Regions from separate parts of the Paenibacillus sp. EB106-06-01-XG199 genome, predicted to be linked through region 1. Evidence: a T-box and tRNA genes for the amino acid it is inferred to sense, from the RefSeq annotation. Region 1 holds a T-box; the other holds one or more tRNA genes.
The links. A T-box is a leader RNA that pairs with one kind of tRNA and senses whether it is charged. The one in region 1 lies ahead of metG (methionine--tRNA ligase), so its partner is inferred to be a tRNA-Met.

Region 1 (15,253 bases):
TCGTGATCATGTCCGCAACCGCATGCTTCACCATGTTCATGGCCATGCTCATGTTTGTGATCGCTCATTGAAATACCTCACTTTGAATTGAATTATCCTACATTTGGTATCGTAACACGTATGATAAGTTCAGGTCAATTTGAGGGCAGTGCAAAATACCTAATCTAGTGCAGTGATTACCTTCTCTGACACAAGTACGTAATCTACATTCTTGGAGGCTTTAATATAGAAGCCCACCCGGTACTTCCCGGACTCTTTAAAATCATAGGTGAACTCTGAGGTAGAGAACCAGAAATCTTCTTTTTTCGAACCGCCCAGCTCCTGCGACTGAATGTCCTTCACATTTCCCGATGGATCGGTAATGGCTACTTTTACTGCTGTGATGCTATCTGTCAAGCTGTCCACCTGTGACAACACCTTAAATTTGAGTTTTCCGATATTCACGTTACCAAATACATCATCGCCCTTATACAGAATAATCTGTACATTCGGCTTAAGAATGGTCACTTTGCCTGAACCGTCCCAGTTCACGACGCCTCCAGCCTCCCTGGCCGGGATATAAGCCTTGCCATCAATCAAATAGCCGCCATCAGCCATTTCCTTCCCATTGTTCCATACCCTGATTTTCTGATTTACAGCGTCCGCGAACAATAATGAACTTCCCATCAGGGAAAATACAACTACGCACAGAGCAACTTTTTTCCACCTCATAAGCAGAGACCCTCCAAATAATTCATGCTGTTAATATATACTGCCGAGGGTGACACAAGTTGCGCCGAAGTGCGATGAAAATTTCATTTCTGTCATCAAAATGTTACTATATTGAAAATATAACGTTAACCTGCTTTGGCAACAATTAGAACTGGAGGATTTTCGGTATGACTATACAACTGCAAATGATAGGTACGGGTGATGCTTTTTCCAATACCTACCATAATAACAACGGGCTGCTGCTGGATGGCAACTTCTCGCTTCTCATAGACTGTGGTGCTACAGCCCCGCTCGCCATGCATCAATTAGGGCGATCGTTCCGTGAGGTGAACGCGACGCTAATCACACATATCCATAATGATCATGTCGGCGGGCTGGAAGAGCTGGCAATAGAGTTGATGCAGGATAATAACCGAAAAATGCAGCTGCTGTTGCCAGAGACACTGCTCAAACCGCTGTGGGATCACATCCGCAAGAGCGCTCGCTCAAAGGAAGCCCGTGCAGATTCCCTCGAAGAAATGTTCAATGTAACCACCCTGCGTCCAGGTGAGTCTTACACCCTTTCCCCGGAAATTACACTGCAATTGATTCGCACCCCGCATATTCGCGGCCGGGACAGCTACTCGCTGCTGCTGAATAACGATATCTTTTACAGCGCCGATATGACCTTCCAGCCTGAGCTGCTGATCAAGCTTGTCCGCAAGCACGGCGTCCGGAAGATTTTTCACGACTGTGAGCTCAGCGGATCGGGGCAGGTTCATACTACCCTCCGGGAACTGATGTCTTTGCCTGATGATGTACGCAAGCTGATCTATTTAATGCACTACAGCGACCGGAAGCCTGAATTTGAGGGGATGACCGGAGACATGGAGTTTCTTGTTCAGCATGAGATATATGAGCTTTGAGGTTCAGTTTCCCGTATCTTTATTAACTGCAGTTTATAACCTTGAAGCTGCAAGTAGAAATAGAAGGATAACTTATAGCGTGAAGCATACAAATTCTTATATTTCAAAAAAGCCGGACAGGCAGTGTCAACTGACACTGCCTGTCCGGCTGTTCTTATTTATGCGGTTTTAGAATTGCGGCAGCTGATCCAGATTATTCGTGGGATCGCCATCCGCATCGCCACGGATGTATAACTCGCCATCTCTGCCTTTGAACACATTCACTCCGGCTATGCTTCCCGCTTGAATCTCCTGCAGCGCTTGCTGGTAGTCCAGCACACGTCCTGAAGAGGTCTGGAACTTCATCAGGTCGCCGTCACCGTTTCTTTGGGCCGCTGTAAACCGTTCACGTTCATTGTTCATCACTTAGGATCTACTCCTTCGCGCTCGGATTGGCCAATAGGCTCAACTCTAGCTTGCCCCGCTAACGAAAGAATATGTACTTTGAGGTTTAAAGCGTTTTCTGCATTCTCACATGCAAAATACCTGCATCATAGAATGGCTCTGGAGAGATCACTTCATACCCCAGCTTGTTATAAAAGGCTTCCGCCTGGCATTGTCCATCAAGGATGGATGATTCGAGGCCCAGCTCACGGGCAAGCTCCTCCAGCGCCAACAGCAGGATACGCCCGTATCCCTTGCTGCGGTAGTCTTTGTCGACTGCGATACGCTGCATTTTCGCAGTGCCTGCTTTATAATAAATCAATCTTCCGGTAGCTACCGGGAGACCCTCATCCATCAGCAAGATATGATGCACATTGTCGCCGATTACATCATACTCATCAATTTCCTCTTCTTCCGGTACCTTTTGCTCTTCAACAAATACTTTTTTGCGGATGTCCAGTCCCATCTGGAGCTGTTCATCTGTCGTTACATGTACGATTTCCGCCGCCATACTTCCACAGGTCTCCTCTCTTTATATAAAAACGATAGTTGACCCATTATACAGAATTTTCATTACGCTGTGAAGAGAGCCTTTATTCAACCGAATAGACCTCAGTGGAAATCGAGCGTTCGTATACATCCTCTAATACAGGCGATAAAGGGCTGTCTAAACCTTCAGGTTTTCCATCCAAACCAGTCATGCTCTGGATCTCCACAACACTCGGCGCCTGATAGGACGAAGCACATCCAACTGCCGTCAGAAGCAGCATTAAACAGACCACCGCTTCCCAAATCTTAATTCTGCGCATCCCTTTCCCTCCTATCGTCTTCTGCTCTACACAGCTTTGACGATTCGTGAGTTTATTAAACTGATTAGCGGTCTTTGATGAATCCAGATTCAAAAACCGCATTAATCGCTTGACTTCTACCGCGTTCCTGCCGTAAGATAACCATTAATTAGGATAACCACAAAAGCTAAGAAGAGAAAGAGTACCTTGGCCAATCTTTCACAGAGAGCTCCGGACGCTGAAAAGGAGCAAAGAAAATCCAAGGGAATATGGTCTCTGAGCTGCGCATCGAACCCCTCCAGGAGGGTTGTAGGCTGCGCCGGAACCCGCATCCGTTATCGTGCTAGGGTATACCCGCGAACAGCGGACGTACCTGAAGAGGTGAATGCCGCAAGGCATTGATGAAGTTGGGTGGTAACACGTGAGCACAGGCTCTCGTCCCTTTTGGGGACGGGAGTCTTTTTTGTTGCCCAAAAATGCTCCCGGGGCGAGTGGGAGTAAGGCTCACAAAACTTGAGCATATGCTTCCGAAGCGAGTTTTTTTCGAAGGACAATCTGGAAGTAACGCTCACAAAACTTTAGTATATGCTTCCGAAGCGAGTTTTGTTCGAAGGACAATCTGGAAGTAACGCTCACAAAACTTTAGGAGGAGATAAAATGTCCAATATCTTTATCGGAGGGGCGTGGCCTTACGCCAATGGCTCTCTGCATCTGGGAAGACTGGCAAGCATTCTGCCCGGTGACATTCTGGCCCGTTACCACCGGGCTAAAGGTGATCGGGTGCTGTATGTGTCCGGCAGCGATTGCCATGGTACACCGGTGGCTGTCCAGGCAGCCAAAGAGGGCGTAACGCCGGGTGAATTCGCCGACCGCTATCATGAGGAATTTGCGGAGTGCTTCGACAAGCTTGGTTTCACTTACGATTTATACACGCGGACAGATCAGGAAACCCACCACACGGTCGTTCGTGAGCTATTTCTTAAACTTCTGGACAACGGGCACCTGTACAAAAAGACAACGCTCCAGTGCTACTGCGAGCAGGATCAGCGGTTTCTACCTGACCGGTACGTGGAGGGAACGTGTCCGGTCTGCGGGCAGCAGGCACGCGGCGATCAATGCGATTACTGCTCCACCCTGCTCGACCCGTCCGATCTGCTGGACAGATCCTGTAAAATCTGCGGAACCCCTCCGGTACTGCGGCCTACAGAGCATTACTATCTTTCTCTTTCAAGCTTTCAAAAGGAACTGGCAGACTATGCGGAATCATCTCAGGGCTGGAGGGATAATGCCGTCCGGTTGACTCAGCGTTATCTGCAAGAGGGGCTTCAAGACCGCGCGGCTACCCGTGATCTTGATTGGGGCGTGGATGTGCCGGTAGACGGATTTACCGGTAAAAAAATCTACGTATGGATCGAAGCGGTCAGCGGCTATCTGTCCGCCAGCAAGCAGTGGGCCGCAGAGTCAGGAAACCGTTGGGAGGATTTCTGGCTGGAGAATCGCGACAGCGCCGCTGAGGATGGCAAGGCAACTTCTTATTATGTGCATGGGAAAGACAACGTGCCTTTTCATAGTCTGATTTGGCCGGGCATATTATTGGGAGTGGGCGGATTGCATTTGCCTGACCGTCTGTTTGCCTGCGAGTACATGACGCTGGAGGGGCAGAAATTCTCTACCAGCCGCAACTGGGCGGTCTGGGTACCGGATATTCTAAGCCGCTATCAGCCGGATTCAATCCGGTACTTCCTGATTGCGAACGGCCCCGAGAAGCGTGATACCGACTTCTCCTGGAGGGAGTTCATCCACAGCCATAATGGCGAGCTGCTCGGTGCCTTCGGCAATTTTGTAAACCGCAGCCTGGCCTTCATAAATAAAGCCTTCGGGGGTTGTGTGCCGGAGGGAATACTGGAGCCTAAGTGGAGAGCGAACTTCGACACCTTATACGCCGAAGCCGGCAGGCTGATCGAATCCGGGAGTTTTAAGGAGGCTCTGGAGTTTATCTTTGGTTATATTCGCCAAGCCAATAAATACTTTGATGAACAGAAACCCTGGCTGCAGATCAAGGAAGACCGCAACACCTGCGGAGATACCCTCTACACCTGCGTACAGATCATTGCTAATCTGGCTAATCTGCTGAATCCGTTCATTCCTTTTTCCTGTGATGAGCTCCGCATCTTCTTGTCCCTTGATGAGGCTGGATGGCAGCAGTCCTCTGTTCAGGCAGGACAGAACATCCATGAACTGAAGCTGCTCTTCGAACGCATTGATACTGTACGGATTGAAGAGGAAACAGCCCGGCTGGAGAGCCAGATGCTAAGTAACTAACCCTTTTGAATCTCCACCACTTAGCTGACGCTTGAAGGAGGGATTCTTGCGAACAGAGGAGCAACCTCCTCTTATGGGCAAGCGACCCCTGCGTTCCCGCAGTTCTACGTTTTATTTTTATAGGTAATTGCTATACCGCTAACTGTTTGATATTATGAGCCGTATTTTCATCCCGATCATGGTGTGTTCCGCAAGCTACACATGTCCATTCTCGAATCGAGAGGTTCTTCACTTCGGGATGGATCGTGCCGCAAACGTGGCACTGCTGACTGGTCGGCTCGAAGGTGCCGGCAACCCGGAGGGTTCGTCCATACCAGGATGCTTTATACGTGAGTTGTCGCACCCATTCGCCCCAGGAGGCATCAGCGATGGACTTGGAGAGTTTGGGATTTTGAATCATATTCGCCACACGCAGATGTTCGATGCTGATCGTTTGGCACTCACGGATCAGCTTCGTTGTCATCTTGTGGAGAAAATTGTTCCGTGAATTTGCAATGTGTTCGTGAATACGGGCAATGTGTTTCTTGGCTTTCTTCCAGTTGGAGCCCCCTGGTGTGCGTCTTGCCAAACGCCGCTGCCATAGCACAAGCTTTTTCTCGTATTGACGGTAAAACCTGGGGTTGGCAAAATGCTCCCCGCTTGAGCACACAGCGTATTCCTTAAGCCCCAAGTCAATGCCGATATGTGCATCTGCTTGACAAAATACTTATCGCTGGCGTTTTGCCGTACCGTAGCGGACAGTATACGACCCTCCAGCTTCCGAGAGTTGGCGAAACGCATCCAGCCGAGCTTGGGAAGCTTCAATCGGTTGCCTTCAATGGCGATATTTCCGTTCGTGAATTTCGTGGTGTAGCTTTGTACTGGATGCTTCCGGCTTTTGAAGCGCGGAGCTTGATTTTGCTTTTTGAAAAAGCGGTCAAAGCTATCTGCCACATGCCGAACGGCAGACTTTAAAGCAATACTATCGACTTCTTTGAGCCAGTCATATTGTGTTTTTAGGACGGGGAGCTGTGTCGCACAGGTCTGATAGGACAAGCCTTTGCCCCCTTTTGTAGTATTTTCTTACAGTATAGCACATATGTTCGCTGCCTCTTCATTCCAGGCAAGAACCTCGGAACTTTCATTGCTGATGAAAGACGGATAGGGCAGCTGCCCGATGATTTCCCTCCACTGCGGATTAAACGTTGTACTAATAGAAGAGACAGCTGCACGCTCATGGGGATTCCATAGCTCGAACAGATGTTGCTGCTCATCCGGCGTCAGCTGCAGTGCCCTCCCGATATTCTCGATGATATCCCTGGATGCGGTTACTTCTCTGCCCTGCTCCAGCCAGGTATAATAAGTTGCACTGACACCTGCCAGCATAGCGACCTCTTCCCTTCGAGTCCCTGTGTTCTTCGTTGGCTATTGGATGCTTTAAACCCTGCCTGTTCAGGCTGAAACCGGTTTCGGCGCGATTTCAGATAATCGCCGAGCGTTTTGGCTTTACTATTCGCATTAAGCATATACAACCCCTTCTCACTGAATCATTACGATCCATTTAATTTAACACGTTCCATACTTAAACCTTTGTCCGTGCTTGCTTCCCTCAACGATCCACTAGCAGCAACTATCACGGAGTTAAGGCGTCTATTTTAATGAAATTCCATTAATTGTTATCCATTAAAACGGATGTTCATCATTGAGCAAGCCTGCACGTTATGTGTCCCACAGCGTCAGAATAAAAAAAGCGCCCGAACAGTTATAAATGCAACTGCTGCGGACACAATTTTGTTCAACTTTTACTGAGCTAAAGCAATTCCCTGCAGCATTGCTGCAATGGCTTCAACGGAACCGTTCCACAGCTTCTCGCCAAGATCCCTACTGGCATGGGTTGGGTCACCTATAACGCCTGTTGTGGAATATTTGCCAAAATCCAGATTGGGATCATCCCATTCCGGCTCACTGCTGCCAGGATTAAAAATCTGCGCTTCCCTAATATCCTCAGGATGCTTATAAAGTCCCAGAGAAGTAGTGAAGCTGTCTGCATGACCACCCGGAATGTCGGGATCAGCATGCCTGCACCAGATCTCATGAAACGGATGATGGGGAAAATCTACCTTGGCTTTTCCCTCATATTCCTGATTGAACCTTACTGCCAGATTGCCCAGCAAGTGACCGCCGCAGCCGCGAAAAATAACCAGCTGTCTAAAGCCTTGGTCCACCAGGGAAGTCAGAACAGCGTATATTACATCTTCATACAGCTTCTGCGGAATATCGATAAAGCCGTATCCAAAGCTGCGGTGCTCCGGTGTAGGTCCAAAAGGAATTGTCGGTATCACCAGGGACTTGACTCCATATTTCAGTTTGGCCTGCTGCGCTGCTTCAATGGACAGCTCTGTGGCCAGCCATGTATCAAAATCAACGGTGGAGTGTGGACCCTGCTGCTCCGTACAGCCCGTCGGAATAATTGCCAGATAACCTTCCGCTGCTTTTTCTTTAATTTCCAAAAAGGTGAGCTTTCCGTATTCGACTGTCATTTGAATTTCCCCTTAGGTTGTCTAATAGTAATTAGTCGAAGCGAGGTGTTTGTTTATGCGCAGATTTTCATTGTGGCTGCCCTCCTAACCTTTCTTGCCGCAGGCCTTCTTCTGGATTTCCTGATCCATATCCTTAACATGAAACGAAGACAGCGCTTTAGCAACATTTGACCCTGAACGAGAAAAGAAGGCTAGCTACAGCTATCGAAGCTCTATACCTTCCGTTTCAGCGAGACGGCAAAATCCGGTTTGGTCTCATAGGCAATGTAGGATACTGTCCCTGCAAAATCCAAATAAGCCTGATAACGCGTGCGGATCGCCGGGCTTGTGATCTTGTCCAACACAAGCTCCTTAGCCACCCAGCAGCTTTCCGACGTTTCCTCTGAAACGGCAAGTTCTCCGCCCACCGGTTTACATACATAATCCAGCATTACTTTCGTCGGAACATCGGTGATGCCGTCATGCCATTTGTACATTCCCGTATTCGAATACACTCCGATCAGGTGAGAGACCTCGGTATCTATTCCGCTTTCTTCCTGAATCTCCCGGATGAGTGCATCCATCAGATTCTCTCCGGCCTCCACTTGCCCACCGGGGAATACCCAGCCACCATGAAATGTTTTGACCAAAAGCACTTCTCCCTGCTCATTCTCCACGATCCCGCCGACAGCCACAATATGAGTTGGCATAGCCATGTTATTAACCTCCCATGATCTTTATAGTTGAATATTGCACTGCTCAGCAAATTCATTGATTTTGGACAGCAATGCAGGATAGATCATCGGATAGGTTAACTCTTCCGGCACCTCCGTGAACCCGCATATTTCTTCCATTTCATAGGCCGGCAATTGTCCGAACTTATTAACGGTGGCCAGGTAGAGCTTTCCGAAACTATCCGGCATTGACTCTCCGGTAACCGAATAAATACTTATTGGAAATAACGTATAGTCTTCCGCTCCTGTCTCTTCATACAGTTCTCTTGCCGCTGCTTCATCAGGCGTTTCATTCTCGTCAATATGTCCACCTGCAAATTCCCATGTGGTCTGTCCACGCTGCCGAGCTAATATCCACTGCTCATTATGCCTTACGATAATAACGACGTAGGTTAGATTTTCTTCCTTTATTTCCGTTTCGTGTATAGTAACTTTCATTCACAAACATCTCCTTAGTCGGCAAAACCGATAGAGTTTTGGTGCATTACCGGATGCGACGTTCCTATTATCTCTGGTTTTAACCTATGTATAGAATGCCTTGATATTTCTTCCAACAGGAAAAGAATCACTCACCACTGTCTTCTCCCCGCTTCTCCTCACCCTTGCCCTGAGCGTTCAATTGCGCCCATATCTCCCGGGTCAAATCTTCGCCTTTATAATAGTCCACCCTATCCTCCGTTTCATACAGCTCTTCATACGGCAAAATATTGATTTTCCCGGAGTCAGGGTATTCCGCAACATCCAACCCGTTATTCGTCCGTAAATCGAGATAGCGGCAAGGCGTCTCCGTATGATTGAACAGCTGATGCGCACCTGATGGACCGGTTTCGAAAAATACCGTATCGCCCTCATGGACTTCCTGTAACCCGGCGGGAGTTCTTAACATAGCACCGCCCGCCAAAATCACAAACAGCTCTTCAGCATTTCTATGAAAGTGATACGGATACGAGTACTTGCCCGGGTCCAATGACCGGATATCAAAAATCAAATGCTTAGATTCTACCATCCCCGCCAGCTTCTCGCTGGTGTGCCAAGCAAATTCCGGAACCGGAGACTGCCTTTGTTTAAAAGAGATATTCTGTTCATTGAAAATGGTCGCCATGGAATTACTCCCTACGCATAAGTTATTTTAATCCGAGCATAGAGACTATGGAACAAGTTGTAAGTGAGTAAATTCATAGGCCGTGAAAAAAACATTGCCATCTCCTCACATCCTGTGGTATTATAAATTTCGTTGCAGGACGGTAGCTCAGCGGGAGAGCACTATCTTGACAGGGTAGGGGTCATGGGTTCGAACCCCATCCGTCCTATACTGCATCACTACGTAAAACTCCTTATTTTATAAGGAGTTTTTTCTTTTCTATCCCCACTCACATCCCACTTTTACCGCGTGAAAAATTGATTTGGGGACGGATTGGGAACGGAATTGAAAAAAAGAGTTACCATAAAGGCAACTCAATTGAAATTGATTTGTGTAGTTGTTAAATTATTATTTTTACTGACTTCTTTGTGATGCCTCTAGAGTGCTTAGCCAGTATTTCAATCCGTATGGACGAGTATCCTATATATATATCTCACAAATTCCCGTTAATACCTTTTGGGTCTTGATTCACAGATATGATACTCAAACGGACCACTCCAATATTATTTAAGTAGTTCTTCTGGAACTTCAGGTTGATGCACATACAACGCACTGTTTGTATTTGCAATGAATATCGCTACCATCGATAAGCATGTCGCCAAACCAGACACGATTCGAACATTCGCTTTTTTCAACATCTTTACTTCACCTCCTTTCTGGCAATTAATAGACTTAGAGATTGAGCAAAAAAACTCACGGCTATAGCAGATGAACAAATCATGACATTTGTAGCAACCAAGATCAGGCCGATTATTTTAAGCTTCGGATAGTGACGCTTGGGGATTCTAGTCTGCTTTTCAATTCCAATCGGCGCTAACCACAAGATGATCAAAAAACTGATTGCATTCATAACCTGTACAACTACTAAATTTACGTTAATAAAAGATAGCGCAGTAAACAATGTCGTAGTAAATATGACACACGCTACACCCGACTTAAGGTGAACACCGCCCGACGATTGCCGTAGTAATGCAAAAGAAATTAATATCGTTAAAGCTTCAGAAAAATTACCTGTGAGCAAAGATATAGCAAGTGTAATGACGATGATAAAAACAACATTTAGCACAACCTCTAATGCATACTTTAGAACCGCTTGCGATGCGGGGTGATCAGGAACAACTTTTTTTATATTGTAGGCTATCCTCTCAGATATACGATCAATCATTTTCTTTTTCCTTCCCGGTAGAGTAATAGATGAAGAAAATTGAGATCATTAAAAAGAACAATATATTCAAATAAATTTCGTTGTAATATAAAAGAATTGAGATTCCAATTAAGAAAATTATGATGATCGTCGTTAAAAAAATATCTTCTAACTTAAATCGAAGTTTCTCTATGTCAAAAGTAAAGCCTTTTCCTTTTCTGTAGTAGTGCCAAAAAAAGGAGCAAATAACTACGGAGGTGAGTACTTGTAATATGTATCCATTGCTTTTATTCCCTTCTATTGCTCCTATTGAACCGAATAAGATAAGTACAATAACAGTTTGTATGACTGCAAAAATAGCATATCCTGATATAGTTGCAATAACGGACAGTATGAGGGGCATCCTAACAACTGCAGCAAAGAATAATATGAATATTACTATCAGTATTAAAGGTGCGATATTGCTCATATCAAACTCTTTCCTCACCAAATAGCTCTGCAAATTTATTATTAAAGTAACAAACAAGGCTTGCCAAGCATGATGTTTCCACTTGAATCTAAAGAGCGACATAATCAAATAATAAATAGACATGAGCTCAATAGTCGAAAAGAACATGAATAGAATTGGCTCCCATGACAACACACAACACCGCCTGACATTATTTTCATTCAATGCATTAATTATAAATCCGAAATAGAGTTACCGTATACTACTTATTTACTACGAATTAGGTCTTTCAGGCGGCAATATCTCAAAACAATTCCCGCCATCCGCGAGCGCCACAGCAAGAACGGTCTATCTATAAGTCGCAAGTCTGAAGACGAAGAAACCGCCAGCTCAAAAAGCCCGGCGGGTTATCATATCATTGGGTCAACCACACGAAACCAAGGCGGATAAGCTGAACATCAAATATCCATTCAAGAGTAGCGTTTATCCCTCTAGAGCATCATTTATATATTGAACAAACAATTTGTCCGAGAACAGAACAACCTTATTGTCCTTCGTCAGCATATAGATACTTTTAGCATCCGCACTTACATACACAGTATTGATCAGCTCATACAACTTCTGAATAACATCGCAAAGACTCCTCATATTTTCCGATCCGTTTATTTTGCGCCCCCTCCCCTAATTATTCAATAAGCATACAAAATGTGCCAATATACGTCAAAGAATAAACAGAAACAAACCCGCCAGGCACAAGCCCGGCGGGTTATGATACACATGCTCTACATCCAAATCTATCTTCCGTCGTTTTTAAAACTAGAAATCAGCAGTAGCAATTTGAATTGTACCTGTAGCAGGACCAACAGCTGTGGTCTGGAGAGCGGCTACCAACAGTAAAGCAACTTCCAACGTGAGGCTATTGGTTGGAGGTATTACATAAGTGATGACAGGAGCGTTGACACGTGTAACTACAAGATTGATCGGAGCCGGACCGTTATTATTAACGGTAATTGTAGCATTTGCTCCACCGTTCAAGTTTTCAAAATAAGATTTACCAACATTGGCCGCCAGAGAGTAAAACTGCTGGGGTAAGAGAATCGACATAAGAATCACCTCCTAGAACTAGATATTGTATTCTATTCTTCCAAAGAAGAAATGTAATAGATAAGTGGATCAGTACCAAAACACATTTTACAATTATTACATAGTGGTGAAACTATCTTCTATGGCTTAAATTCAATCGCAATTAGATATAAAAAAAGACCCCGCCGGCATCCGGCAGAGTCAAATCATTCATGAACTTATCCCTCATAGGTAAACCGGCCTTTAGGCCAGTACCCGCAGCACATCCTCGATCTTCCGCTGATGCGAAAGCACACCATAATTCATCCAGGCCATAAAATCCACCTCGTACACGTTGCGGTTGCGCACAGCGGGCAGGCTTCTCCATAGCGGAGTATCCAGCAGCTCCCGGCCTTCACCTTCCTGCCGGTCAAAAGTAATGAACAAATGATCCGCCGTCAGGCCTGACAACTCTTCACTTGTTAGGCTCACACGCTTCTGTCCCCGGGTGAGCTGCCGGACCAACGGATGCCGCTGGAGCCCAAGATCCTCATGCAGTACGCTTGCCGTATATCCCAGTTCCTCACATCCATAGAGCGCGACTCCGCAGGAAGATATCCTAAGTAAGGCTACCGTCTCTCCCCGGACGCTGCGGCTGAGGATCCGCTTCGCCTGCTGGGCCTGCTGCTCATAATGGCCGATGACCTCCTGTACATGCTCCGTTCTGCCGAAGACAGCAGCTGCTGAGCGCAGTGTTGCACGCCAGTCTTCCTGGTGAAACGGGAGTCTGAACAGCGGGGCAATCCGGCGGCACTCACCCAAATGCCAGCGCTGAAAGCCGTCATCCAGTATAATCAGCTCGGGCGTGTAACGGGAAAGCTCTGACCAATCTCCGGTGGAAATATCAAACGTTGGGACCTGATCCAGACCCAGGTACTCTTGCTTGCCCCACTGTGCATGACAATATTGAGCCACCGGAGTAATGCCCAAAGCCAGCAGATAATCCTCCAGAAAAGGCGCGAATACACGGACCCCTTCCTGATGAAGGCTCCTGTATTGACCGGGTGTAACACCTACTGCTCCCTTGAAACGCCGGTTAAAATAATACTCATTGCTATAGCCGACTGTCAGTGCAATATCATGCAGACGGTCCTTGGTCAGAAGCAGCTGCTGCTGCGCCCGTTCGATACGGAGGCCGTTCAAATGCCCCAAGGGAATCTTGCCGGTAATCTCTTTAAAAAGCTGAGTATAACGCGCGCGCCCAATACCTGCAATCTCTGCCAATTGATCGACGGATACCGGTTCACTGTAATGCTCCTGCATATAGTGAATGGAACGTTGTACCGCCTCATGATCATTATTTGTCTGAACTGCCGGGGAATTGGCCCGCATGATCAGCAGCAGCAGCTCCTGAAAACGGGTATGACCCGCGAACCATTCGATGTCATCGGGACTCCTGCGGCTATGATAAATGGAATCCAGCAGCAGTGTACATTGGGAAAAAGGTCTGCAGCTTAAGAGACCCGGCTGGAGCATGGCATTCCCGGGCAATTTCCTCTTTCCGCGGTGTCTGCCATCCCCAGTGCTGATAACCTCAAAAGCAAGCCGGTAAAAGCTAAGCCCCCGCTCTCCGGCCTGAATACTGTTCATAGATCCAGCCTCAATCAGAAAGCCTGCACCTTTGTCCAAAGGATAACGCCTTTCCTCCGCTTCGAGCCAGCCCTGCCCTTCCGATACTATGATCAATGTGTGCTCCTGAAACACAGCCATTTGTCCGTTTCCCGCAGGGGATTGGGCTATTGCTTCTATGTTAGTCAAGCTGTATAACAGCTTTTTTCCAGTGCTTTCACTGAGCAGTTCTGCCATTCTCCCGCCCCCTAATTGAGAATCATTTTCATCTCCTTAGTGTAAAACAAAAATGAAAGCCTATCAACTATGCAAAATCATATCAAAAAGTTTCGACAGCAAAAAGATATATCACAAGGCAGGTTAGCAGATTTATGCAATGTAAGCAGACAGACCATAAATGCCATTGAAAACAACAAATATGACCCAAGTTTGCAATTAGCTTTTGATATTGCCAAACATTTAGCAGTTAGAATTGATAAGTTATTCTTACATGAAGGGAGAGAAGAGGAATGAACACCCGAAAAATAGGTGCAACCGCAGTAGGGGCAGCCACTCTAATTGTGGTGGCCTTTACCATCTATAAGGTCATGGTTGGAAAAGACGTTGGATTTAACGAAATAATAACAATCGCAACGCTGGTAATGATGTTTTTTCCTATGATCACCTGGGGAACCAAGGCAGACAAAGATGGTATATTTGAGGATGACGAGTTAGGAAAAAAGATTACGGAGAGAAGCTCGAAAATAAGTTACTTTCTTCTTCTTTTTTTATACTTGGAGCTTTAGTTGCTGATGAAATCGTAAATGAAACAATGAACATTTTTTTATTAGGGGTATTAGGATTAGCAATGATTACTTTACCCATTGTTGAGTTTCTAGTGAGTAAGAAGTATCGCTAGCGGGAACGTCAGTTCAATAAAAAAGCGGCAGTCCAGGACATTATTTCTCGTCCATGGCTGCCGCTGTTTCTTTTATGAGGGGTTAGTCTTTCAGTTTGCCTGGCGTTTCATTTCACCATTGCTTTCAGCAGATCATCAAGCTTCATCGAATTGGCTGTAATCGCGCCGGACTGCCAGTGGGAGCGTTCCATTCTGTAAACATTCCCGTTCTTCACCGCAGGCAGGTTCTTCCACAACGGACCACCCAGAATTTTGATTGCTTCCTCATTCTCCGCGGTATCCCATCCTCCGTTGTCAGGGAATACAATGATATGATCCGCTTCAAGATCTGGTATCACTTCTTCGGAAATAATGGACTGAAATTCAGTCATCTCCGCAGCCATAGGGACGGGAGTCAGACCAAATTGGTCATAGACCACACCCGTAAATCGGTTTTTGACACCAAATAACGCAAAGGTTTTCTCGGCAACGTTAAGCCGGATTACAGCTACCTTCTCCTGCCCCAAAGCCTGCTGCAGCTTGGCTTTTCCATCCGCCACCTTCTGGTCAT
Region 2 (15,253 bases), on a different contig from region 1:
TGTATTATTCCTGCCGGTTTAGCTCCACTTGGAAAAGCCTCCAGGTACATGGGTTCAATTAACTCCCATAAGCTATCATTCCAATGCGCAGCTGTGATAAATTCCAGTTCCATTATCAGTCGCCTCCGGTCTTCATCATATCAAAGACGAACAGTTGCAGCTATTACAGCAGCTGGCGTTCTTTTTGCTTCTTTCTTTTAAACTGAAAAATTTCACGTTTAGGTGGAAGCTGCGGAGGGAATTTTGGAACTGTAGGAGCGAATGTGTTCGCCTTTGTCACCGGATTTCCACCGCATATAGCGGGTAAAATCAAGAAATCTGGTGACAACAGCGGCCGGAAGTCCAAACATTCACCGTAGTTACGTCCTCGACCAAAATGGGTAAATCTTAAATTGAATCTATATAGCAGCGGTATCAATCAAGAAATCCAAATCTAACAGCGGCCGAAAGTCCAAACATTCCCGCAGCCTGCGTCCTCTCACCTATACAATCTAATATTTTCAGTTCCACTGCCTCCCATTTGACACAAGCCATGACTTCTGTCATAATTCTGTTAAATGAATATGCGCCTTTAATTCAGTCCCGTGAGGCTGGCAAGGTAACGTGAATCGAGGTTCGCGACTTAAGGAAGGAATCCGTATGAGTACGGAGGGTCTTTTTATGCGCGCGGACACGCCATCTTTTTGAATCTGCGGATTTCACTCCTTGCCTGCTTTGGGCAAGGAGTTTTTTGATTTCCGGGAGCTTGAACGGGCGTACAAGCAGGAGGATGACGGATTATGGTTACTGAGAAAAATGTCATTATGGATGAAACGGCAATTCGCCGCGCGCTGTCGCGCATTGCCCATGAGATTTTGGAGAAAAACAAAGGTATCGAGAATTGTCTGCTGGTAGGCATCCGGACACGCGGCATTTACCTGGCCCAGCGGATCGCAGAACGTATCAAGGAAATTGAAGGTGTTGATATTCCTTACGGCGAGCTGGACATCACACATTACCGCGATGACCGCGAAGAGATGGACCGGGCGGTAGTGAAGAGCTACCTGACCCTGCCGGAAGGAGTCAGCGGCATCCACGACAAAAAAGTGATTTTGTTCGACGATGTGCTGTACACCGGACGCACAATCCGCGCGGCGATGGATGCCCTGATGGATTGCGGACGGCCAAGGATGATCCAACTCGCTGTACTGGCTGACCGTGGACACCGGGAGCTTCCGATCCGTCCGGATTACATCGGCAAGAACGTACCTACCTCCAGGCATGAGCAGATCGAAGTGGCGCTGACCGAATTCGACGGCAAGGATGAAGTTTACATTATTTCAAACCGGGAGGAACGATAACAATGATGACGGCAACCAAGGTGAAGGAACGCAGTCTGCTGGGGATTAAAGAGCTGGACAGCTCGGAAATCCGTGAGTTATTGGAGAGAACAGCGTACTGGGACAATCAGGCCGAGAAGCTGACCCCGGTACTGAGATCACATTTTGTTGCCAACATGTTTTTTGAGAACAGCACGCGCACCCGCTTTTCCTTCGAAATGGCCGAGAAACGCCTTGGCGTTCAGGTGCTGAATTTCACGGCTGCGGCTTCCAGTGTAGAAAAAGGCGAGTCGATCTACGATACAGTACGCACACTGGAATCAATGGGGATCGATGCCGGAGTTGTGCGTTTGAAGCCTGCGGGCGTGCTGCAGCAGCTGGCCGAGAAGGTGTCCATTCCGCTGATTAATGCCGGAGACGGCAATAACGAGCATCCGACGCAAGCGCTGCTGGACCTGTATACAATGAGCAAAAATTTTGGCGGGCTGAAGGGCCTCAAAGTTTCGATTATCGGGGATATTATGCATAGCCGGGTTGCACGCTCGAACCTCTGGGGATTGACAAAAATGGGGGCCAAGGTGCAGTTCTGCGCACCGGAGAATATGCAGGCGCCGGAACTTGCTGCCTACGCTCCTTATGTGAGTATGGAAGAAGCGCTTCAGGCTGATGTGGTCATGATGCTGCGGGTTCAGCTTGAGCGCCATGCATCCGGCATACTGCTGTCTGCTGAGGAATACCGGAAACAGTATGGATTGACGGAAGAACGGGCGGCCCGGCTCGATAAGAACACGATCATTATGCATCCGGCTCCGGTGAACCGCAACGTAGAGATTGATGACGCAGTGGTCGAAAGCAGCCAGTCGCGGATTTTTCCGCAGATGTCCAACGGCGTGCCTGTACGGATGGCTGTGATGGAGAGAGCCCTTCAATAAGAACTCTTCAAGTTAAAAAAAGCTGACATAAACACACTAATAAATATACACAAAGTTGAATTTTTATTATATAATAATCAGAGAGCTTGCGGCTGCGGCCTGCAGGTAAAAGGAGAATCATAACCGTGATCATAAGAAACGCCAGCGTGCTCAACCAGGAAGGCGAGTTAGAGACTAGACATATCGTAGTTCAGGACGGCATAATTTCCGCAATTGAGAGTAATCTGGATGTGCTCGACGAATCCGCTGAAATCATAGAAGCCGAAGGCAAACTGCTGATCCCGGGACTGATTGATATGCATGTGCATCTCCGCGAGCCTGGCTTTGAGCATAAGGAAACGGTAGAAACCGGAGCACGTTCGGCTGCCAAGGGCGGATTTACTACTATCGCCTGCATGCCGAATACACGCCCGGTAACGGACAGTCCGGAAATCGTACAGTTTGTGAAGGACAAAGCGCGCGAAGCCGGACTGGTGAAGGTGCTCCCTTATGCGGCGATCACGAAAAATGAGCTGGGACGCGAGCTGACCGATTTTGCCGCACTTAAGGAAGCTGGAGCCATTGGTTTCACGGACGACGGAGTAGGCGTACAGACTGCCCAGATGATGAAGGATGCTATGAAATTGGCTGCCGGGCTGGATATGCCTGTAATCGCGCATTGCGAGGACGATTCGCTGGTTGAGGGCTGTGCGGTAAACGAAGGCAAGTTCGCAACCGCGCATGGCCTTAAAGGCATCCCGAACGAGTCGGAAGCGATCCATGTCGGACGCGATATCCTGCTGGCTGAAGCAACCGGTGTTCATTATCATGTCTGCCACGTCAGCACAGAACAATCGGTGCGGCTGATCCGCCAGGCCAAACAAATCGGCATCAAGGTGACCGCGGAGGTATGTCCGCATCATCTGCTGCTGTCAGAGGATGACATTCCGGGCATGGATGCCAATTGGAAAATGAACCCGCCGCTGCGTTCGCGCCGCGACGTGGAAGCCTGCATCGAGGGTCTGCTGGACGGGACGCTGGATATCATCGTGACCGATCATGCGCCGCATAGTGAAGAAGAGAAAGCGAAAGGCATGCAGCTTGCACCGTTTGGTATTGTCGGATTTGAGACAGCATTCCCGCTGCTCTACACCGCTTTTGTGGCAACCGGCAAATGGGATCTGTCCCTGCTGGTGCAGCGGATGACCGCTGATCCGGCCCGGGTGTTCCGGCTGAATACAGGCCATCTAACGGTTGGGGCCCCTGCCGATTTGACGCTGATCGACCTCAAGGAGGAGCAGGAAGTAGATCCGGCTTCATTTGCCAGCAAAGGACGCAACACTCCTTTTGCTGGATGGAAGCTTAAAGGCTGGCCGGTTATGACATGGGTAGACGGCACAGCGGTTTGGACTAAAGCTAATTAATGAACTGGTGGAGCGAAGATGCCGGCTGTATGGGGCAAGGTGAACATGCGGCGGCATTTTGGCGCGTTACACTCCGCTAATGATGCAAGGCATAGAATCAGACTACAGAAACAAGAAGGAGTGGATGGGAATGCAGGCGAGATTGCTGCTACAGGACGGAACGCTGTTTACAGGCACCGCATTTGGCGCTGAAGGCGAAAAGACGGGCGAGGTTGTTTTTAACACAGGAATTACGGGATATCAGGAGGTGCTGTCGGACCCTTCGTACTGCGGGCAAATCGTCACCATGACTTATCCGCTGATCGGAAATTACGGCATTACCCGTGATGATTTCGAATCTGTGCGTCCTTTTGTACACGGCTTTGTTGTACGCCGCCATGAGGAAGTGCCAAGCAACTGGCGCGCCGAATACAGCGTGGATGACCTGCTGAAGGAATATGGCATTCCCGGAATCAGCGAGATCGACACGCGGATGCTGACCCGCATTATCCGCCACCACGGTACGATGAAGGCCATTCTAACCACTTCCAACAAACGTGTGGAGGAGCTCATGGAAATGATGGGCGACACGACCATTGAGGAGCTGCGCAATCAGGTAGCCCGGACATCTACAACCAAAACGTACAGCAGCCCGGGGAACAAAGAACGGATCGTGCTGGTCGATTACGGCGCGAAGACCGGTATCCTGCGCGAACTGAACAGCCGCGGCTGTGATGTTGTAGTGGTGCCGCATGATGTGACTGCAGATGAGATCCGCCGCCTGAACCCGGATGGCATTCAGCTCTCCAACGGCCCTGGGGACCCTAAAGACGTGCCGTATGCCGTCAACACGATCTCCGAGCTGCTCGGCGAATACCCGATCTTCGGCATCTGCCTGGGTCACCAATTGTTCGCCCTGGCTTGCGGCGCCGACACAGAGAAGCTTAAATTCGGCCACCGTGGCGGGAATCACCCGGTAAAGGAACTGGAAAGCGGACGCTGCTTCATTACCTCGCAGAACCATGGCTACACAGTTAACGAGGATTCAGTTGTCAATACCGAGCTTGAGGTTACACATATCAACAACAATGATAAGACAGTCGAAGGACTCAAACATACCCGCTACCCCGCATTTTCGGTGCAGTACCATCCGGAGGCGGCGCCGGGACCGCATGACAGCAGCTATTTGTTCGACCGTTTCCTGCAAATGATTGCTGATCACAAAGCGAAAACGCCAGCAGGCTCACGCCAGGCCCAGCTTGCCGCAAATGCCAGAATCACGGCACCACAACCCAAAGCACAGCTTGAAGCCGTGAAAGGAGCTCTATAACATGCCAAAGAACGATAAACTTAAAAAGATTCTCGTCATCGGCTCCGGCCCGATTGTCATCGGCCAGGCTGCCGAGTTTGACTATGCAGGAACACAGGCCTGCCAGGCACTCAAAGAAGAAGGCGTGGAGGTAGTGCTGATCAACAGCAACCCGGCCACGATCATGACCGATACCAATATGGCCGACAAGGTATACATCGAGCCGATTACACTTGAGTTTGTTACGGCGATTATCCGCCAGGAACGCCCGGATGGCCTGCTGCCGACACTGGGCGGACAGACCGGCCTGAACATGGCCGTGGAACTGGCCCGCGCAGGTGTGCTGCAGTCGGAGAACGTGAAGCTGCTGGGCACACAGCTGGAATCCATCGAGAAGGCAGAAGACCGTGATTTGTTCCGCGATCTGATGCGCGAGCTGGATCAGCCAGTACCAGAGAGCACGATTATCACCACTGTGGAAGAAGCGATGGGTTTTGCCGCAGGAATCGGCTATCCGCTGATCGTTCGTCCAGCCTATACGCTCGGTGGAACCGGCGGCGGCATTTGCGACAACGAGGAAGAGCTGCGTGAAACCGTCAAAGCGGGTATCCGTTACAGCCCGATCGGTCAATGTCTGGTGGAGAAAAGCATCGCCGGCATGAAGGAAGTTGAATATGAGGTTATGCGGGACGCGAACGACAACTGTATCGTTGTCTGCAACATGGAGAACTTTGATCCTGTCGGTGTACATACTGGCGACAGTATCGTTGTGGCACCGAGTCAGACGTTGTCCGACCGCGAATACCAAATGCTGCGCAGCGCGTCACTCAAGATCATCCGTGCGCTGAATATCGAAGGCGGCTGCAACGTGCAGTTCGCGCTTGATCCGCAAAGCTATCAATATTATGTCATTGAAGTAAATCCCCGGGTCAGCCGTTCCTCGGCGCTGGCGTCGAAGGCGACCGGTTACCCGATTGCCAAAATGGCAGCCAAAATCGCTCTCGGCTACACGCTGGATGAAATCGTTAACCCGGTTACAGGACAGACCTACGCCTGCTTCGAGCCAACACTGGACTATATCGTCAGCAAAATTCCGCGTTGGCCGTTTGACAAGTTCACATCGGCGAACCGTAAACTGGGCACGCAGATGAAAGCGACCGGCGAAGTCATGGCGATTGGCCGTACCTTTGAAGAATCGATTCATAAAGCAGTCCGTTCCCTGGAAATCGGTGTCCACCGTTTCCGTCTGCCGGGCGCAGAGCAGCTGGAAGACAGCGTGCTGCGGGATCGTCTTGCCAAAGCGGATGACGAGCGGCTGTTCCTGATCGCGGAAGCGTTCCGCCGCGGCTACGGCCTGCAGGAGATTCAGGATATCACCAGCATTGATTGGTGGTTCCTGTCCAAGATTGAAGGCCTGGTGAACTTCGAGGATGTGCTGCGCAGTGAAGAGACGCTGAGTGCCGAAACCTTGTATCAAGCGAAACGCAAAGGTTTCACTGACCGGGCAATTGCCGAGATCCGGGCGGAAGGCCGGCCGGGCGGAGCTCAGACGAAGGAAGTGGATGTTCGTGCTATGCGCCTTGCGCAGGGACTAACTCCGGTCTTCAAAATGGTAGATACATGCGCGGCTGAGTTCGAAGCATCTACACCTTACTACTACTCCACTTATGAGACGGAGAATGAGGTTATCCATTCCGACAAGCAGAAGGTTATCGTGCTCGGGTCCGGACCTATCCGGATCGGTCAGGGGATTGAATTCGATTATAGTACCGTACATGCGGTCTGGGCGATCCAGAAAGCCGGATATGAAGCTGTAATCATCAACAACAACCCTGAAACGGTATCGACCGACTTTAACACCTCGGACCGGCTCTATTTTGAACCGTTATTCTTCGAGGATGTCATGAATGTCATCGCCCAGGAGAATCCGATTGGCGTTATCGTCCAGTTCGGAGGACAAACTGCTATTAACCTTGCTGCGCCGCTGGCTGCAGCCGGTGTAAATATTCTCGGTACCAGTCTGGAAAGCATCGACGAAGCTGAAAACCGCAAGAAATTCGAAGCGCTTCTGGCCCGTCTGAATATTGCACAACCTAAAGGCAAGACGGTAACCGATGTGAGTCAAGCCGTAGAAACAGCTCAATCGCTGGGATATCCGGTACTCGTACGTCCTTCCTATGTACTGGGTGGCCGTGCAATGGAGATTGTCTACAACGATGCGGAATTGCTGAGCTACATGGTTGAAGCGGTGAAGGTGAATCCGGAGCATCCGGTGCTGATCGACCGCTACATGCTGGGCAAAGAGGTCGAGGTTGACGCGATTTGCGACGGCGAGACCGTGGTCATCCCTGGTATTATGGAGCATGTAGAACGTGCGGGTGTCCACTCCGGTGACTCCATCGCTGTCTACCCGCCGCAATATCTGGATGAAGGCCTGAAGCAGAAAATAAGCGAAATCACGATCAAGATAGCCAAGGAACTGAAAACGATTGGCCTTGTCAACATCCAGTTCGTCATTTACCAGAATGAAGTATATGTGATCGAAGTGAATCCGCGCTCTTCGCGTACGGTTCCTTTCCTGAGCAAGGTAACCGGCATTCCTATGGCCCATCTGGCTACCAAGATCATTCTTGGCGGCAAGCTGAAAGACGATGGCTACACCGAAGGCCTCTGGCCGGAAAGCGACTATGTGTCGGTAAAAGTGCCGGTGTTCTCTTTTGCCAAGCTGCGCAGAGTAGAGCCTACCTTAGGGCCGGAAATGAAGTCGACCGGCGAAGTCATGGGCCGCGACAAGCTGTATGCCAAAGCGCTCTATAAAGGTCTGATCGGAGCAGGCATGAAAATTCCGGCAACCGGAGCAATCATCGTTACGGTAGCAGACAAAGACAAAGCTGAGGCAGTTGAGCTGATGAAGGGCTTCCACGCCATGGGCTACAAAATCATTGCCACCGGCGGCACGGCGCATGCCCTTGAGCAGGCAGGCCTGAACGTGATGAATGTCAACAAGCTGGATGAAGGAGAGCCGACAATCCTTGATCTGATCCGCGGTGGTCAGGCCAACTTTGTCTTCAATACGCTGACTAAAGGTAAAACGCCGGAGCGTGACGGCTTCCGCATCCGCCGTGAAGCGGTAGAGAACGGTGTCGTATGTATGACCTCACTGGATACGGTAACGGCGCTGCTGATCATGCTGCAGACGATCAACTTCTCGTCCCAGTCCATGCCCGCTTTTGTCGGACAATAACCTATAGATGTATGAGTAGCCCTTTCGGGCATGCCACAGGAACGGTTTGCGTTATCGCAGACCGTTCCGCTATGCCCGGGGACCCGGTAACTGTTAAAAAATGACCAAAGGAGCTGATCCGTACGTGAAACAGATGGACCCACAGCAGCTTGAACACGAGAATGTCGGAGAAATCACCAGACGGGATGAAATGGCTGAGCGGCTGATGATTGCCCTGGATTATCCTGATGCAGCGCAAGCGAGACTGCTCATTGAGAAGCTGGAAGGCATTCCTTGTTACATGAAGGTTGGAATGCAGCTGTTCTATGCAGCCGGACCAGACTTCATCAGAGAACTGAAGGCCCGCGGTTATTCTGTGTTCGTCGATGTCAAAATGCATGATATCCCCAATACGGTGCGGGGTGGGGCGGAGAGCCTTACGATGCTCGGTGTGGATATGTTCAACGTACACGCCTCCGGCGGCTCGGCTATGATGGCTGCCGCGCTGGACGGGGCTGCCCAGGCGGTCAGCCTGCACCCGTCCCTGAGAATGCCGCTGATTATCGCAGTGACACAGCTCACGAGCACCAGTCAGGCAGTGATGAACAGCGAGATTGGCATTGCCGGGAATGTAGCGGACACCGTGGTGCGTTACGCCAAGCTGGCGGCTGAGGCCGGCCTGCACGGTGTGGTAGCTTCACCTAAGGAGTCGGCGGCGATCTCTGACGCGTGCGGCCCGGAGTTCCGCACGGTTACCCCGGGCATTCGTCCGGCAGGGTCTTCCCTGGACGATCAGTCCCGGGTGATGACGCCGGGACAAGCTATCCGGCAAGGCAGCCACTACCTTGTAGTGGGCCGGCCTATTACGGCTGCGGCGGATCCGCGCGCAGCCGCACTATCTATTATTGAGGAGATGACTCAAGCATGAGCACATTATCGAATAAAAGCCAGCAAGTCGCCAGCTATCTGCTGGAGATTGGGGCAGTGGCGCTGCGTCCGCAGGAGCCTTTTACCTGGACCTCCGGCATCAAGTCGCCGATCTATTGCGACAATCGACTGACCTTATCTTTCCCGGCAGTTCGCGGCTACATTGCCAATGGCTTCGCAGAGCTGATCAGAGCCAGCTATCCGGACGCTGAAGTGATTGCGGGCACAGCCACTGCGGGGATTCCGCATGCGGCCTGGGTGGCCGACAAGCTGGATCTGCCGATGGCATATATCCGCGACAAAGCGAAAGGCCACGGCAAACAGAACCAGATCGAAGGGATTATCTCTCCCGGACAGAAGGTCATTGTGATTGAGGACCTGATTTCTACCGGCGGTAGCTCGATTAAGGCGGCGCAGGCCGTACAGGAAGCCGGAGGAGAGGTGCTGGCCGTGCTGGCCATCTTCAGCTATGAGCTGGACCGGGCCACTGAGGCATTTGCGGCAGCTGGTGTGCCGCTGCAAAGCTTGTCCAACTACAGCACATTGATTGATGTAGCACTGAGTCAAGGCACAATCGCTGACAGCGATGTAGCGCTGCTGCAGTCCTGGCGCAAAGATCCGGCCTCGTTCGGCGTGTAGCAGAATTGTATCCGGCAATGTTTCTCAGGCCCTCACCGCAAGGTTAGGGCCTGCTGTTTTTTTATTGGCGGATACCGTATTCTGCGGCTTATATTTTATAAACTGGGCATGATAACTTCAGGGAAGGAAGACATCCATTATCGTAACAAAGGAGAAGAAGGCATCATGAACTGGATATACTTCGCGAAGCTGTTCAGGACGAGATTTCAAGCAGGCTGCCTGGCCAAGAGGCTGGAGCAGGACGGTTGGATTTACGGCTATCATGATCCGCGATTTGTGGAAATTTATCGCTCCCGCAAGGGCCGCTACGGGGTACGTTTCCTGCCCTGAATAAATTAACAAAATCATCCTTGACTTTAGTGCCTGCTATATTGTATATTAACTATTGTCGCTGTTTGAATATGATTACTGACGCGGGGTGGAGCAGCCCGGTAGCTCGTCGGGCTCATAACCCGAAGGCCGCAGGTTCAAATCCTGCCCCCGCAACCAATTTATTTTCCTGCAGCCATTGTTTATCATACGGATACTTTAGATCCGGGCCCTTAGCTCAGTTGGTTAGAGCGGTCGGCTCATAACCGATTGGTCACAGGTTCGAGTCCTGTAGGGCCCACTTCACTAAACCCCTTGCCTAGCAAGGGGTTTTTGCTATGTTGTGGTTTTTTTTTGAATCCAGAAAAGACCTGATAATGGCTGTGCACCTATCCGAGTTTGTCTTAAATAAGATGATGTGAAGTTGCATAATTTTAGGGAGGCAGACAATGGATGAAGAAGAAACGGCCTACAATAAAGAAGATAAGAACAGGCTCAACCCAGGCACAGAGACACGTACATGAATTTGAAGGGAGCACTAAACTGGCTGAAGAAGGTGCAGATCGGCACAACCACCGGTTCGCAGGTGTTACAGGACAAGCGATTCGGGCAGGAGCAAGCCATATGCATTTTGTTACAGGTCAAACTACTTTAAATGATGGTCACGTACACAAGTTCAATTTCGCAACATTGATTCAAGCACCTCTCGTATAAATTGGATCAATATGGAATTATGTGTTCTATATGGATAAGGATAGGCTCTAAGAGCTTGTCCTTTTTTGGTTTACGGCTGCCGGACAAACTTCCTCCGTTGCTAGCGAGACTGGATTGTGAGATTATAGGGAAGTATAAATTTGAGATGGAATAGAGGCAGACGGAAAAATGTTTAAAACGATCTTTAAAAATTATCCTTTGTGGTTCATGATTATTTGGGGTTGTGTAATGATAGGGTTTGTTGTGTTGTTTATAACGGGCATCAATCTGTCGCTAATGATGGCAGGGCTCATGATCCTATATATTGCAAACACAATACGTGCCTGGAAAAATGAACGGATTATGGGTGTCATTTCTTTGGTGCTGGTTGTTGTATTTGCAGCAGCAACATACGTAACATTCATGGCGGATAAATAAACCAGACCGGCTGAGTACACAACAACATATTTCCATTTCACCCAAGCAGTGAAGAGCATTCTGCATATTCTATGCTGTACTCACTTTTGAAGGAGGAATGAGAAATGGGTTCATGTGGTTGCGGAGAAAATGTTGGTCCTGTAGGCGGTTTGGGCACATCGACTGCGGCAATTCTGGTATTGTTTATTCTGCTCGTAATTATTACCAAATCATTCTGGCTGTAACTTCTGCTTATCCGGTTTCCTAAAGTACAGACACAAAAAAGCAGCGGCTGCCAAGAGTATTATTCCTGCTCAGGCTTCCGCTGCTTTATTGTTTTACCGGCTTTATTCGCCGGATCTCTCATAAGGCAGGTTCAAGGTATCGAAACTGTAGGTTACCTGTTGGGACTTTACTTCCGTAGCCTTATGAAAAGTAAAGGTGCTGTCACACACCACACAGGCCAGTACTACTGCTTCCGCGGTATCTGCAACTAATTTAAGCTGGAACTTCTTTTTTTTGAACTCCTGATTGAACAGCCGGTCTACATACAGCAGGCCTTCTTCATAATGAATTGTAAAATGCCAGCCCATTGGCGGAAAGCAGTACACCCCCGCGAAGTGTCTAAATTGTTCATAGTCCGCGGCGTCCGCAAGTTCAGGTTTGACTATTATGGAGGTCGCCCCAGTGTACAGAATGCTTCTCAGGCCCTTTACAAGGCGGGCTACAGGGCTGGCATCGTTGTTGCTGAGTACAATTATGGTGAAATCCCCTAATATGTACTGCTGCAGGGTGCAGGTGTATCCATAAATATTCCCGTCCATAAACATTTCTTCTACAGGCTCGCCCTTTACACAACAGCCATATCCCACCGAAGCCTCCAGGTACCACAAATATCCGTAAGGAGAAAGCATACGGTCATAGGCTTCCTTGCTTATTATTGTGCCGCTGCCCAGCGCCTTGACCCATGTGAACAAATCGGCCGCAGTGGAATAGAGAAATCCGCTTCCAAAGGCACCAGTCATATCGTAATACTCTGCACAGACTACGCCTTCACCCGAGCAGGAATATCCGTATGCCTTATTGGTGAGAATCTCCTCATTGCAGCTTATTCCGGTATGCTTAAGTCCGAGCGGTGCAAATAAAAATTTCTCGTAATAAGCGCCGATCTCCATGCCCGACACCATCTCAACGATTCTGGCGAGGAAGACAAAATTCGAGTTGCTCTTCTGCACTTGCTGTCCAGGTTCACCTTGCAACGGTTCGTGATTTAACCACTCCCGAATGCTCTCGGCAGAAAGCCGGTCTCTTGAACTATATTGGCTCAGCTCTGTATAATCCGGTATCCCCGAGGTGGAGGACAGTAAATGATGAATGGTGATGCGGTCTCCGTGTCTATAGCCGGGATAATAATATTCCATGGGCTCGTTCAGGCGAAGCTTCTGCCGGTCATACAGCTGCATTACAGCCGCTGCCGTGAACAGCTTAGTGATGCTGCCTATATTATAAATAGTGGAGGGTGTATTCGGCAGGGCATACTCATGATTTCCGTATCCATATCCCTTCTCCAATAAAATATGATCTCCCTGGGCAACCAGCACGGTTCCGCTAAAGCGTTCCGCATCCTCCCAGGTTTGCATGTATTGTTCGAGCCTGAACTGTATGTTTGTCATGTCTAGCCTCCTAATTCCTGTATTGCTCTATTGTATAAGACATGACAATAGCTGAATTGTAAAAAACGGACAGGCTTAGTTCAAGCTTTTGATATATTCGCTGGGAAGCAGCCCGCAGATGCTTTGAAATTCATGTATGAAATGAGCCTGATCATAATATCCGGTCTGCAGTGCTGCAGCGGTCAATTTGCTGCCTTCCATCCTGTTCAGCATCCCGAGAACGCTTTGAAAGCGCATGATGCGCGTAAAGGTTTTGGTGCCTACGCCGGTGCGTTCATAGAAGATTCTCCTCAGCTGCCGTTCACTGATGCATTCATAAAAGGTATATGTTTGTCAGGGTCTGTTCGCCAGCCCCCAAAGTGTTCCAAAGACAAAAATATAGAGCACAATACCCGCTACAACAAGCGCAGATAACCATCTGAGGATAAGCGGTTTGGAGGCATTTTTCCCCAAGAAGCTGGTAAAAAAGCAACCTGTGAAGCCTGTCATTAGAAGGTACAGAAGATCCTTATTGTATTCTTCAGCAAAATCGAAGGTATAAAGGATCAGAGCAATCACCGAGATAGTGAACAATATACGGGACAGGAATTTCATAGTTCCTCCTCTAGTAATTGTATATTTTTAACTTTATATTATAGCAAATATAATCTCCACTTTAAAAAATGGGATAAAGGAGGAAGTCCGATGTTTTATGACCAGGCACCTTATAAAGTCAAATTGGAATGGGGGCAAAGAGGAGCGCGGGCCGCGTCTGAACGTGGGGACATTGTGATCATAGTTGATGTGCTCAGCTTCTCTTCTACGGTAGTGACAGCGGTTCAGCACAAGGCCAATGTCTTTCCGTATCCCCCGCCAATCAATGAGAATGCCAAAGCCTATGCCAGAGCCAACAGTGCGGAAATCGTCTGGGGAAGAGCGGAGGCGATAAGAGAAGGAGGGCATTCCCTGTCACCATTGTCGTTTAGTTCTGCGGATTTTGGCCGTGACTTTGTATTATGTTCATTAAATGGTGCTGCGTGTACATGGATTGCTTCACAGGTGCCGGCGCTGCTCATCGGATGTTTCCTTAATGCGTCTGCCGTGGCTGAGGTTGCTAACCGGTTAATGCAGCAATTGCAGGCAAATATCACTGTGGTTCCCTGCGGCGAAAGGTGGTCCGATGTTAGGGATGGTGAAAATAATTTGCGTCCAGGCATTGAAGATTATTTAGGTGCAGGTCTGATTCTTTCCCAATTAACCGGCAGCAAATCTCCTGAGGCTGAGGTCTGTATTGGAGCTTTGAAGTACTCCAGCAAAACCATCAGGGAGCTTATATGGGATTGTGCAAGTGCCCGTGAACTTCGTGAGCGCGGGTATGAAGACGATGTGACCTATTGCTGCCAGGTGAATATTAGCAGTGCTGTGCCTATTCTTCAAGACACCAGCTTTATAAATGCTAAGGATCTTAATTAATAGACCAGATTTCCCCGTTGGATGAAGTCCAGGTTCTATCGCCGATAGTAATACTCCATAAGTAGCTTGCGGATTTCTGATCCAAAGAAGCCATCCATGATAAATCGTTCCATTGCCCCTCAGTTCTATCCATGATGGCTGTCCAATGACGTCCATTGTCTTGTGTTGCATAGAAGAGAAGAGAGGTATTGGTCTGGCCTTCCTCGTTCAGCAGCACGATTCCATAATTTGTAGAGGTGAAAAATATAGGAGAGGCAGGATTAAACTGAACAGCAGCGTATTTAGGAGGCACTTCAAGCAGCTCTTTGGCCCAGTGAATTCCTCCATCGGTTGTCTTATATAGTCCAATATCGCCTTGGCGTGGAGAATGGACCGTAATCCAGCCGGTGTCCTTCGTCTTAAACTTGAGGTCTCCAATGGGGCCGCTTGGCAAAGTGCCGCTCAAGGAATCGCTCAGCTTATGCCAGGATATGCCTCTGTCATTGCTCATATAGATACGGTTATCTGCCTGATACATTCCTGAACCTGCTGAAGTTGCCTTCCAGCTGTACCCAGCTTCCAAAGAATATTGGAATGTACGGATGTTATTATCTTCATCTATGTTACCGGCTTGCGGACTGTATGCGAACATAAGCTGGATTACGGACATAAGAACCCAGAGTGTTTTCATGGAAATCCCCTCCTCCTCCCATAGTATAGGAATAAATTGGGAGATAGGTTACAGAGAGATGAAAGAAAGGTTAATTTCCTTTTATGAAACTTTATGGATCTGGAAGCGTTTTATTGAGTATATACAAAAAAGGAGATGGAGAATATGTCTGAGCAAAAGAAAATTCAGGAGCTTGAGCACCGGATAGCTACGCTGGAGAATCAAGGCGGACATCCACCCGGCAACGACCCGAAAAAAATATTGCGCAGGGTGATATGGGGGATTCTGATCGTGTTTTTCCTGCTGACGGCAATAGGCGTAATGCAGTT

Region 2: it encodes a tRNA-Met, which carries the amino acid that the T-box ahead of metG (methionine--tRNA ligase) is inferred to sense. The anticodon was not compared.

What each region holds. Positions count from the first base shown of each region.
Region 1 is NZ_JBYTDQ010000002.1:599,373-614,625, forward strand. Features, by position in the region: gene AC3WT9_RS08635 (DUF1292 domain-containing protein) at 1-68, opposite strand, end outside; gene AC3WT9_RS08640 (copper amine oxidase) at 160-711, opposite strand; gene AC3WT9_RS08645 (MBL fold metallo-hydrolase) at 879-1,616, shown strand; gene AC3WT9_RS08650 (DUF3892 domain-containing protein) at 1,785-2,021, opposite strand; gene AC3WT9_RS08655 (GNAT family N-acetyltransferase) at 2,107-2,550, opposite strand; gene AC3WT9_RS08660 (hypothetical protein) at 2,633-2,848, opposite strand; T-box leader at 3,008-3,273, shown strand; gene metG (methionine--tRNA ligase) at 3,485-5,149, shown strand; partial or broken gene AC3WT9_RS08670 (RNA-guided endonuclease TnpB family protein) at 5,280-6,193, opposite strand; partial or broken gene AC3WT9_RS08675 (helix-turn-helix domain-containing protein) at 6,212-6,529, opposite strand; gene AC3WT9_RS08680 (creatininase family protein) at 6,931-7,668, opposite strand; gene AC3WT9_RS08685 (NUDIX hydrolase) at 7,881-8,363, opposite strand; gene AC3WT9_RS08690 (NUDIX hydrolase) at 8,385-8,819, opposite strand; gene AC3WT9_RS08695 (cupin domain-containing protein) at 8,947-9,483, opposite strand; tRNA gene AC3WT9_RS08700 (tRNA-Val) at 9,620-9,691, shown strand; gene AC3WT9_RS08705 (cyclic lactone autoinducer peptide) at 10,026-10,160, opposite strand; gene AC3WT9_RS08710 (accessory gene regulator ArgB-like protein) at 10,163-10,687, opposite strand; gene AC3WT9_RS08715 (hypothetical protein) at 10,680-11,135, opposite strand; gene AC3WT9_RS08720 (hypothetical protein) at 11,931-12,218, opposite strand; gene AC3WT9_RS08725 (helix-turn-helix domain-containing protein) at 12,441-14,042, opposite strand; gene AC3WT9_RS08730 (helix-turn-helix transcriptional regulator) at 14,112-14,318, shown strand; gene AC3WT9_RS08735 (hypothetical protein) at 14,315-14,590, shown strand; gene AC3WT9_RS08740 (ABC transporter substrate-binding protein) at 14,811-15,253, opposite strand, start outside.
Region 2 is NZ_JBYTDQ010000003.1:754,565-769,817, reverse strand. Features, by position in the region: gene AC3WT9_RS14260 (GNAT family N-acetyltransferase) at 1-113, opposite strand, end outside; gene pyrR (bifunctional pyr operon transcriptional regulator/uracil phosphoribosyltransferase PyrR) at 780-1,340, shown strand; gene AC3WT9_RS14250 (aspartate carbamoyltransferase catalytic subunit) at 1,343-2,251, shown strand; gene pyrC (dihydroorotase) at 2,377-3,654, shown strand; gene carA (glutamine-hydrolyzing carbamoyl-phosphate synthase small subunit) at 3,785-4,963, shown strand; gene carB (carbamoyl-phosphate synthase large subunit) at 4,965-8,186, shown strand; gene pyrF (orotidine-5'-phosphate decarboxylase) at 8,320-9,093, shown strand; gene pyrE (orotate phosphoribosyltransferase) at 9,090-9,731, shown strand; gene AC3WT9_RS14220 (hypothetical protein) at 9,897-10,061, shown strand; tRNA gene AC3WT9_RS14215 (tRNA-Met) at 10,144-10,220, shown strand; tRNA gene AC3WT9_RS14210 (tRNA-Ile) at 10,268-10,341, shown strand; gene AC3WT9_RS14205 (YmaF family protein) at 10,494-10,754, shown strand; gene AC3WT9_RS14200 (hypothetical protein) at 10,983-11,171, shown strand; gene AC3WT9_RS14195 (YjcZ family sporulation protein) at 11,276-11,395, shown strand; gene AC3WT9_RS14190 (serine hydrolase domain-containing protein) at 11,498-12,823, opposite strand; gene AC3WT9_RS14185 (helix-turn-helix domain-containing protein) at 12,899-13,132, opposite strand; gene AC3WT9_RS14180 (hypothetical protein) at 13,157-13,417, opposite strand; gene AC3WT9_RS14175 (2-phosphosulfolactate phosphatase) at 13,508-14,275, shown strand; gene AC3WT9_RS14170 (WD40/YVTN/BNR-like repeat-containing protein) at 14,268-14,945, opposite strand; gene AC3WT9_RS14165 (hypothetical protein) at 15,090-15,253, shown strand, end outside.